2 regions of the Vibrio aestuarianus genome follow, and region 1 is predicted to be linked to the other one. Evidence: riboswitches for the same ligand, from Rfam matches in the RefSeq annotation. Region 1 holds a riboswitch; the other holds the start of a gene.
The links. A riboswitch is a leader RNA that binds a small molecule or an ion and turns the genes downstream of it on or off. The one in region 1 is predicted to bind thiamine pyrophosphate.

Region 1 (5,312 bases):
GACCTTTAACATAGATGAAATCTGTTCAATATTGGCCTTAGTTTAGGGTGATCCAGTGGATAGTATCTCGGTACAAGCAGATAAATCATACTAACAAATAGCAAAGAGCCATATAAATCAGCAGGTCGATGCATCCCTAACCACAGCCGACTAAACGCCACGCCGCAGGCCCACAACATTAAACCCGCCACAAGTGCATAATGTTTTTGTTCAACCAATAATCCACCAAAAAAAGCTAAACAAATGGCGACGAAAATGGTGTGCCCAGATGGAAATGAGTAATCTATTTCCCCTTGCCAATGACGCAAACGCCACTCGCTAACTCGACTCGAAACACTTTTAATAACCTGCGCTTTTTGTATAGCATCCAATTTATAAAAATGCTCTGGGTTTGGAATAAGCAGTTGCTGGGTCATCAATTGCGTATAGGGACGCGGACTTTCCGTTAAGTGTTTTAGACCAGTTTTCGCACCCATACCAATCACAAGCAGTAAACCAAGCTGAATTACTCGATTAAGCATCATTTTCCTGGAACACTTGGTGCGAGTGACCAAAAAAGCCAGCGTTACTAAAGTCAAACCAAAGCCCTGCCAACCTGCTGAATCGGTTAAATAAGTAAAAAACGCACCTAACTGCTCATTAACCGGTGCAGTCAAATCAATCAGCAAACCAGCATATGATATAGGAATTAACAATAAGGCAAACAACGCCAACAAAACCATACTCGTTTTTTTGATATGAATTTGATTCTTTACACCCAACACATCACTCACCACAGCACTATAAAATAGAGAGAGATAATAACGGGGCCGATGTGTAAAATGTATCAAATCGCGGTCAATTCGATGGCAAAGAAATGCCAAAAAACGACAACTTTATACCCAAACTACTTGGAGTTGCAGGTAGGCGGCAAATGAGTTTATCCCCCTGAGCATAGGCAGGCTATGTGATTGGGGTAAACGAACGCAGCCAACACCGCTGCATCTTCAAGTAGGAAGGGGATATATTTAACGCTTAAAGTCCAAACCAGTACGTAAGTTATAAAAATGATCGACAGGCCCATGCCCATGCCCCACGTGTAACCTATCAGCACAGCTGATCGCTTGTGAAAGATACTGTTTCGCACCACTAACAGCGGCCTGTAACTCATCCCCTTGGGCTAAGTATGAAGCGATAGCCGAAGAGAGTGTACACCCAGTACCGTGGGTATTCATCGTTGCGATTCGCTGCGCTTGGAATAGGTGAGTCTTATCCGCTGTTATCAATAAGTCGTTGCTATTCACTTCATCTTCTAAATGGCCACCTTTGAGCAATACTGCAAAGCAATCTAAGCCACGAATTTTTTCTACCATTTGGTGCATTTGAGCCTCAGTAGCTGGTATTGCAGTACCAAGTAAAGCAGCAGCTTCCGCTAAATTAGGTGTCACAACAGTGGCAATCGGTAATAGATGGGTTTTGAGAGAATCAATCGCCTCTGGTTGCAATAACAGATCACCACTGGTTGCGACCATCACCGGATCAAGCACGATAAATTGCGGTTGATACTGACGTAATTTCTGCGCAACGATTTGAATGATATTAGCGTCTGCTAACATTCCAACCTTTACCGCAATAATGTTGAGGTCAGTAAATACGGCGTCGAGTTGCTGCTCAATAAAAGTAACAGGAATCGGTAAGACCCCACTGACTCGCTGCGTATTTTGGGCCGTTAATGCAGTAATAACAGAGCATGCATAACCACCCGTCGCTGAAATGGCTTTTATATCGGCCTGAATACCCGCACCACCACCAGAATCAGAACCAGCAATGGTAAGTACAATAGGAATATGAGAGTTAGGATTTGCTTGAAACATACACGCTCCGAAAAGTAAGCGCGTAGGAATGATGACTAATATTAGTCCACCACATCCGCAACATGATTGAAAAGGAAACAAGTTTTCATTTTCAATGACAAAGTGGATAGTTCCCTACGCCAGTATTAACTGAATCAGGTTCAACGGGTCTCGCACTGCGATCTCAGCCCAATCAAACTAAAATAAGCTTGATATTTGGCTCCCCGACTATAGAACGGTGATGATATCAATTGTCAGCAAAAATAGAAAAGCAAAAGCGAGTGGTAACGCTACGATGTATTACCCTATCGTGTTGTTTTTCAGGTTTAGCTCTTATCCATCGAGATGATTGTATGCAAACATACGTTTATGATTTAATCTTAAATTAAGAATATTTTGTTATCCGTGTGATTGACGATGCTTAACCCAATCTGGCTCAATACTTTTAAAACTCTGATCGATGTCGGTCATTTTACCCGCACGGCAGAAAAGCTACATATGACACAGCCGGGCGTCAGTCAGCACATCAAGAAATTAGAAGAGGCGTGCGGCCACGCTTTGATAAAGCGAGAAAAAAAGAGTTTTGATCTTACCGAGCAAGGTCGATTGATGTATCAGTACACATTGGAACAAAAGCGCAACGAATTGCAGCTATTGGAACAACTGAGTTTTGATGACCCATACGCTGGCAACTGCTATATTTCCTGTTCTGGTGCAATGGCGATGCGTATTTATCCGACGCTCATTGCGCTACAGACGAAGCATCCACAGCTAGTCATTCATATCGAAGTCGCACCTCACAATAAAATTGTAGAGGCGATAAAAAATGGCACGACTGACATCGGTATTGTTACCCAAAAACCTGCACAAGGTGCCTATCAATGGCAACAAATTGGTCAAGAGGCTCTGTGCTTAGTAATACCAAATTCGACCAAAAATACGCAGGTCACGCCAGAACTGTTACAAAAACTTGGCCTCATTCGCCACCCTGATGCCGAGCATTACCTCTCGATCTATTTTGCACATAGCCAAGATGAAGCGCTGGCAGGCATTGCCATTGACTCATTACCTAGCGTCGGTTATATCAATCAACTTAGTCAAATCTTAGTGCCGATCACACAAGGAATTGGATTTACTGTCTTACCTTTTGGTGCGGTAGAAGCTCACGTTGAGCAGCAGCAGGTCAGGCTGCACCAGCCTAAAACCAGTATTAATGAGACGGTCTATAGTTTACAGAAATACCATCGACAGTTACCCACTCGCTACAAAACCGTATTACAAAGCATCCGAGTTTTAATGCAAAACTAACAAAGGGAGCCGAAGCTCCCTGAATATCATATAGCCAACTGGTTATTATTTTTTGAACGGTTTAGTGACTTAAACTGGTGTCGTTATGCACCGATAACACCGCCATCTTCGCGAGTGATCATCATTATCGTTGAACGAGGCTTAGTACTACCACCGTCAGGAAAATGAGAAGGAGCCCCATCTTCACCGGGGTGCTGCACACCAATAAACATAGTTTTTTGGTCTGGCGAGAAGGTTAATCCGGTAATTTCACACGCAATAGGACCTGTTAGAAAACGCTGCACTTCACCCGTAATCGGGTCACCACACAGCATTTGGTTGTTGCCTTGACCTGCAAAGTCCCCCTTATTGGAGTACTTACCGTCAGTTTGAATCCACAAACGACCGGCTTTATCGAACCCAATACCGTCAGGGCTGTTAAACATGTTGTCAGCATGAATATTGTCACTACCAGCGTACAAATTACCTTTGTGAACCGTTGGGTTACCGGCGATTAAATACAGATCCCATGCAAATTTGTCGCTAGTGTGGTCGCCGTTGACTGGCATCCAACGCAGAATCTGCCCGTAGTTATTTTTCGCACGAGGGTTGGGACCACCGACAGGTTGTCCCTCTTTTACGCCACGGTTTTTGTTATTGGTTAAAGTACAGAAAACGTATTTGTTACTTGGATGCACCGCCACCCATTCTGGACGATCCATAGTGGTTGCCCCAACTTGCGTTGCCGCACGACGAGCAAAAATCATCACCTCTGCGTGATCCTTAAAACCATTTTCAGGTGTTAAACCGTTTTTACCAAAGGTTAATTCAATCCATTGCCCTTGGCCTTTCAGCTCTTTATCATTCATATCAAACTTAGCAACGTACAACGTACCTTCTTCGAGAAGATTGCGGTTTGCCGCATCATCGCCCTCTTGGTAACGATTTTTTGAAACAAATTTGTAAAGATGTTCACCACGTTCGTCATCACCAAGATACACCACCGCATGCCCATCATTGTTGATGGTCAGTGCCGCATTCTCATGCTTAAAACGGCCTAACGCTGTACGTTTTAGTGGCGTGGCAGTTGGATCATTCGGGTCAATTTCAACTACCCAGCCAAAGCGGTTTGGTTCATTCGGGTTCTTCGCCACGTCAAAACGTGCATCATGTTGATGCCATTTATAGCTGCTCGGTTTAGCTTCAATACCATAACGTTTTTGATCTGCCGTTAGTGACACTCCCGCTTGATCGGTCCCAAAGAAATCATCAAAGTTTTCTTCACAAGTTAGATACGTGCCCCATGGGGTTTGACCATTGGCGCAGTTGTTAAAAGTACCGAAAGGTTTCATGCCACTAGGGTCAGCATCAGTTTTCATCAAAGTATGACCGGCCGCAGGCCCCGTCAATTGCATTGGGGTATTGGCCGTAATGCGGCGGTTTCGCTGACCAGAACGATCCACCATCCATTGGCCATTTTTTCGTACTACTTCAACAATGGTCACCCCAACAGCAGCTTGCGCTTTACGAACATCGTCGGCGGTCATGGCTTCGCCTTTGTGAGCGAACAGATATTCGTAATTGGTGTATTCGTTATTGATAGCCAGTACAGCGCGATCATCAGCAATGGGGAAGAAGCTCATACCGTCCGTGTTATCACCAAACTGGCGCTCTTGCGCACTTGAATCTTGTTTGCCACTTTGGTCAAATTCGGGCGCATCTGCAAAAATCGGGTCACCCCAAGACATTAACGGTGTTGCCTTGTAGCCTTTCGGCACGATGACGCTATCGGCTGTTGATGTCGGTATTGGTTCGAAGTTAAGCAACGATGAATTAGGCTGCGCAGCAACAGCTTTAGCGACTGGATTCAATGTTAAAAATGCACCAGCACTAACTGCCGCACTGCCCGCCATAAAGCGACGGCGAGAAAGCCTCGCTTCGATCATTTCACTAAATTGAGACTCTTGCTCATCACGCTTCCACATGTTTGCTCCTTGACTTTACTTGCCTTGTTATTAGATATGGAAAGCAGCTTAGCGGTTAAACATGACAAATTAGTTAAATTTATATTGCCTAATCGTGACGATTGTTTAACCAAAATGAGAACTAGATCTAGGGATTCACAGCATGGATTTTTTATACTCAATGCAATAACCACAAGATTGATGCAGACATTAGCACCTTATGACACGC
Region 2 (5,312 bases), on a different contig from region 1:
TGGGGGTATTTTGTTTCGTCGCCCATCCTCTTACTGGAATGTTGCTCGAAACGGGTGACCCGTTTCATAACGTTCGGGTAACAATGCGATTTTAAAGGTTAGATCTTTTTAATGGTAATGAACTAACAGATTGAGATCTCAATTTGTTTGTCGACTTTTTTGAAGTTGCAAACGAGCTCGCTTTTCTTGGTTGGATGGTGATAATGGGGCAATAACTCACAACGCAATGTGCGAGGCTAGGTTTTATGCATATTCATATTCTTGGGATCTGCGGTACATTTATGGGAGGCGCTGCGGTTTTGGCTCGTCAATTAGGCCATAAAGTCACGGGTAGTGATGCCAATGTATACCCCCCAATGAGCACTTTATTAGAGTCTCAAGGTATTGAGATTATCGAAGGGTTTGATCCTGTCCAATTAGAGCCAAAGCCAGATCTGGTGGTGATTGGCAATGCGATGAGCCGTGGTAACCCTTGTGTTGAATATGTGCTGAATAACAACCTGCGCTATACCTCTGGCCCCCAATGGTTACAAGAGTTCTTACTGCATGATCGCTGGGTTCTGGCGGTATCTGGAACACATGGTAAAACCACGACTTCCAGTATGCTCGCGTGGATTTTAGAAGCGTGCGGTTACCAACCGGGATTCTTGGTCGGCGGGGTGCTAGGTAACTTTGGCATTTCTGCCCGTTTAGGTGATAGCATGTTTTTTGTAGTGGAAGCCGACGAATATGACAGTGCTTTTTTCGATAAGCGTTCTAAGTTTGTTCACTACCACCCTAGAACCTTGGTTATGAATAATCTTGAGTTTGATCATGCTGATATTTTTGATGATCTTGAAGCGATCAAGCGTCAATTTCATCATTTAGTGCGTACAGTTCCGGGAAATGGTCGTATCTTTGCACCTCAACAAGATAGCGCATTATCGGATGTTTTAGCTCGTGGCTGTTGGAGCGAAACCGAGTTCACGGGTGAACAAGGTGAATGGAAGGCAGAGAAAATTATCCGTGATGGTTCTCAATTTAACGTTTTCTTGCGCAATGAATTAGTGGGCACAGTCAAATGGGATCTTGTTGGTGATCACAATGTCGATAATGCCTTAATGGCGATTGGCGCTGCGCGTCACGTTGGTGTCACCCCTGATCTTGCTTGTGAAGCGTTATCTAAGTTCATTAATACCAAACGTCGTTTAGAGCTCAAAGGCGAAGTGAATGAGATTAGCGTTTTTGATGATTTTGCTCATCACCCAACGGCGATTGAACTTACCTTGGGCGGTTTACGTAACAAGGTTGGCGATAAGAAAATTATCGCAGTTTTAGAGCCACGTTCGGCGACAATGAAGTTGGGCGTACATAAACAAACCTTGGCGGCATCGTTGCAACAAGCGGACTCCGTTTATCTCTATCAGCCTAATAATATTCCTTGGTCGGTGCAGGATGTTGCAGACCAATGCTCACAACCTGCGTATGTCAATGATGATATTGATGCTTTCGTGGCGCAAATCGCTCATGAAGCTAAGCCGGGTGACCAAATATTGGTGATGAGTAATGGTGGTTTTGAAGGTATTCATAACAAGTTACTGCTTGCTCTGAAGCAAGTCATCTAATATCAGTCGCACAAATGAAATAGAGCTATGACAACAAAACAGAAAACTATCACATTGGCTTTTACTGGCGCTTCAGGGGCTCCTTACGGGCTGCGTTTACTTGAGTGCTTGCTTGCCGCAGATTACCAAGTTTATTTGCTGATCTCATCCGCGGCGCGGGTTGTGCTGGCGACAGAACATGGTTTGAAGTTACCTAGTGGGCCTGAAGCTGCGAAAGCGGCATTGGTTGAACATCTTCATTGTGACGCTGATAAGTTGATTGTTTGCGGTAAAGAAGACTGGTTTTCTCCCGTAGCTTCTGGTTCTGCTGCGCCAAAACAGATGGTGGTGTGTCCTTGCTCTGCAGGCAGTGTGGCCGCGATTGCTCATGGTATGTCGGATAATTTGATCGAACGCGCTGCCGATGTGGTCATGAAAGAGCGTGGACAACTGTTGCTGGTGGTACGCGAAACCCCATTCTCAACTTTGCATCTTGAAAATATGCTCAAACTGTCGCAAATGGGGGTAACGATTATGCCCGCTGCGCCGGGGTTCTATCATCAACCCCAATCCATCGAGGATTTAGTCGACTTTATGGTTGCCCGTATTTTGGATCATCTGGGGGTTGAACAAGGTTTAGTTCCGCGTTGGGGATACGATCAACGCGGTGCATAGTTTGCTGAAGTGTAGAAGGTTGTTAGTGATGTAGAGAGTAGCTTATTCGAGCAATTGCAATTACAATCCACCTTACTCAACGGGGAGCAAATCATTCATTTAGTGAATGAAGCTGAGATCAAGTGCGAGCTTGGGACCCGTAAACCTGAACCAGATAATGCTGGCGTAGGAATTGGGTTAGGATTTCAGAATAGGAATAACGGAATATTCTCATCCTCCTCAAGCCTGTGCCGCTCAACCAAGGAGAGCGACCAGTGAAAACCACTTTAAGTGCTATTGCACTTGCTACCATCACCTCTTTCTCAGTGCATGCTGCTGAAAACACGTTAACCGTATATACCTACGATTCTTTTGCTGCCGATTGGGGCCCAGGTCCTGCAATTGAAAAAGCATTTGAAGCACAATGTGGCTGTGATATTAACTTTGTCGCGCTTGATGATGGCGTATCTATTCTTAACCGCTTACGTCTTGAAGGTAACAATACTAAAGCTGATATCGTACTCGGTTTGGATAACAACCTGATGGCAGAAGCCAAGAAGACGGGGCTACTCACCACACACAGTGTTGATACCAGTAACGTAACCTTACCGAATGGTTGGAGCGATGATACGTTCGTGCCATACGATTATGGTTATTTTGCTTTTGTTTACAACAAAGAGAAGATGACTAACCCACCGAAAAGCTTAAAAGAACTGGTTGAACAACGTGATGATTTGAAAGTCATTTATCAAGATCCACGCACTTCAACACCAGGACAAGGCTTATTGCTGTGGATGAAAACCGTCTACGGTGATGATGTAAGTGAAGCTTGGCAAAAGTTAGCGAAGAAAACCGTGACGGTGACTAAAGGTTGGTCGGAAGCATATTCGATGTTTTTAGAAGGTGAGTCTGATCTGGTACTGTCTTATACCACATCTCCGGCTTACCATTTAATTGCTGAAAATGATAACAAATACGCGACAGCCGATTTTACCGAAGGTCATTACATGCAAGTGGAAGTCGCTGCAAAAGTGAAAGGTACTGCAAACGAGAAATTGGCTGATGAGTTCATGCAGTTTATTTTAAGTGATCAATTCCAATCGGTAATCCCAACCGGAAACTGGATGTATCCAGTCACATCGGTTGAGTTGCCTAAAGGGTTTGAAACTCTCAACGTACCACAAAAAGCACTTACATTTAGCGCGCAAGAGGTGTCTGAAATGCGTAAGCCGTGGATACGAGAATGGCAAAACGCATTAACATTTTAAGGCTATATAAGCTTAAATTAAGGTCACATAAGGTTTGAATTCGATTCCTAAAATCGGCATTGGGGTCGCGATCGTGGTCGCGACCTTTGTTATTTGTGCGCTTGCTGCACTGCTGCTACACGCGCCGAGTCTCAATGTGTTGCAAGTATGGCATGACCCTTATTATCGTCATGTTACCCTGTTCAGTTTTTACCAAGCTTCACTCTCAATGTTGCTCAGTGTGGGATTGGCGATTCCTGTGGCACATGCCTTTTACCGCCGCCGCTTTTGGGGGCGCGATTTGATCCTCAAACTGTTTGCCACAACCTTAGTGCTTCCGGTACTGGTAGGGGTCTTTGGTTTGTTGGCTATCTATGGCAATAGCGGCGTATTAGCTTCGTTGCTGGCATGGTTTGATACAAAATTGCCGTTTTCCATCTACGGTTTAAACGGGATTTTACTGGCTCACCTGTTCTTTAACCTTCCTTATGCCAGCCGTTTGTTGCTGCAAGCGTTAGAAACAATTCCAGCAGAACAACATAAGCTGTGCGCGCATCTCGGTATGAGCCACTGGCATCAGTTTAAATGGGTTGAATGGCCACGTTTAAGACAACAGCTTCCGCATGTGTGTGGCCTGGTGTTTATGCTTTGCTTTACCAGTTTTGCTACGGTAATGGCGTTAGGTGGTGGACCAAAATCAACCACTATAGAGCTGGCTATCTACCAAGCGATTAAGTTTGATTTTGATCTGCAAGCTGGTGCGTTATTAGCTTTATGGCAAATGCTGTTATGCAGTGTGCTATATCTTTCTATTTCTCGACTGGCAAAGCCTTTGGCGATAAGTGCAGGCCGCAAGCCTGTCGACTATGTAGTGAGCCGAGATAGCCGAAAAGCGAAATATTGGGATGCTGCGTGGATCCTCCTATCGTTACTTTTAGTGCTTCCGCCATTGATGATGGTGGTGCTGAGCGGTTTGAATGCGCAGCTTTTTAGTGTGCTGAGTGACGAAAAGTTTTGGCAGGCGCTATTGGCTTCGTTACAAGTGGCGTCATTGGCGAGTATGGTAGCAGTTTGCGCTGGGGTGGCCATTTTAATTACCACCCGCGTTTGGCGTTTAAAGCTGCGTAATCGCCGAGCCGATCATCTTGAATTAGTGGGCACTATTATTTTGGTCACTCCTGGGCTGGTGATTAGCACTGGGCTGTTTTTGTTACTACGAACGTTCACCGATGCTTTTAGTATGGCGTATTGGGTGGTGCTGCTGGTGAATGGCTTAATGGCATTGCCTTATGTGTTGAAAACATTAGCCCAGCCAATGCTGCATAGCGCGCAGCAATACCAACTGCTGTGTGCCAGCCTTGGTATGAAAGGTTGGCAGCGTTTTAAAGTGATTGAACTCAGAGCATTAAGAAAACCTCTGGCTCATGCTTTTGCGATCAGCTTTTTGGTCTCAATGGGGGATTTAAGTGCCATTGCACTTTTTGGTAGCCAAGAATTTAGAACTCTACCGCTTTATCTATTCCAATTGCTAGGCAGTTATCAAATGCAGGCGGCAGCAGTGGTTTCTCTCGCTCTATTGGTGTTGAGTGTCGGTTGTTTTGCCATTATCGAACGCTTATTTAGCGTCAACTCAAGAGGTCGTTAATGTTAGTACTAAAAGATGTGCAATATGAGTATCAACAGGAATGGTTCGAGTTTTCACTGACGGTGCCGCGAGGAGCGATAGTGTCCTTAATGGGGCCTAGTGGTGCAGGTAAATCGACTTTATTGAGTTTGGTGGCGGGGTTTATTGAGCCGAGTCGTGGCGAGATTGAAGTAAGCGCTCAAT

Region 2: linked by a shared signal. The riboswitch ahead of thiB (thiamine ABC transporter substrate binding subunit) and the one ahead of thiD (bifunctional hydroxymethylpyrimidine kinase/phosphomethylpyrimidine kinase) in region 1 are both predicted to bind thiamine pyrophosphate.

The regions. Positions count from the first base shown of each region.
Region 1 covers NZ_JAKNYQ010000002.1:113,400-118,711, reverse strand. The annotation lists gene MCT08_RS14235 (phosphatase PAP2 family protein) at 6-761, opposite strand; gene thiD (bifunctional hydroxymethylpyrimidine kinase/phosphomethylpyrimidine kinase) at 1,008-1,853, opposite strand; TPP riboswitch at 1,948-2,069, opposite strand; gene MCT08_RS14225 (LysR family transcriptional regulator) at 2,250-3,140, shown strand; gene MCT08_RS14220 (PhoX family protein) at 3,224-5,104, opposite strand.
Region 2 covers NZ_JAKNYQ010000001.1:700,710-706,021, forward strand. The annotation lists gene mpl (UDP-N-acetylmuramate:L-alanyl-gamma-D-glutamyl-meso-diaminopimelate ligase) at 246-1,604, shown strand; gene MCT08_RS03415 (flavin prenyltransferase UbiX) at 1,632-2,258, shown strand; TPP riboswitch at 2,329-2,447, shown strand; gene thiB (thiamine ABC transporter substrate binding subunit) at 2,513-3,505, shown strand; gene thiP (thiamine/thiamine pyrophosphate ABC transporter permease ThiP) at 3,540-5,129, shown strand; gene thiQ (thiamine ABC transporter ATP-binding protein) at 5,129-5,312, shown strand, end outside.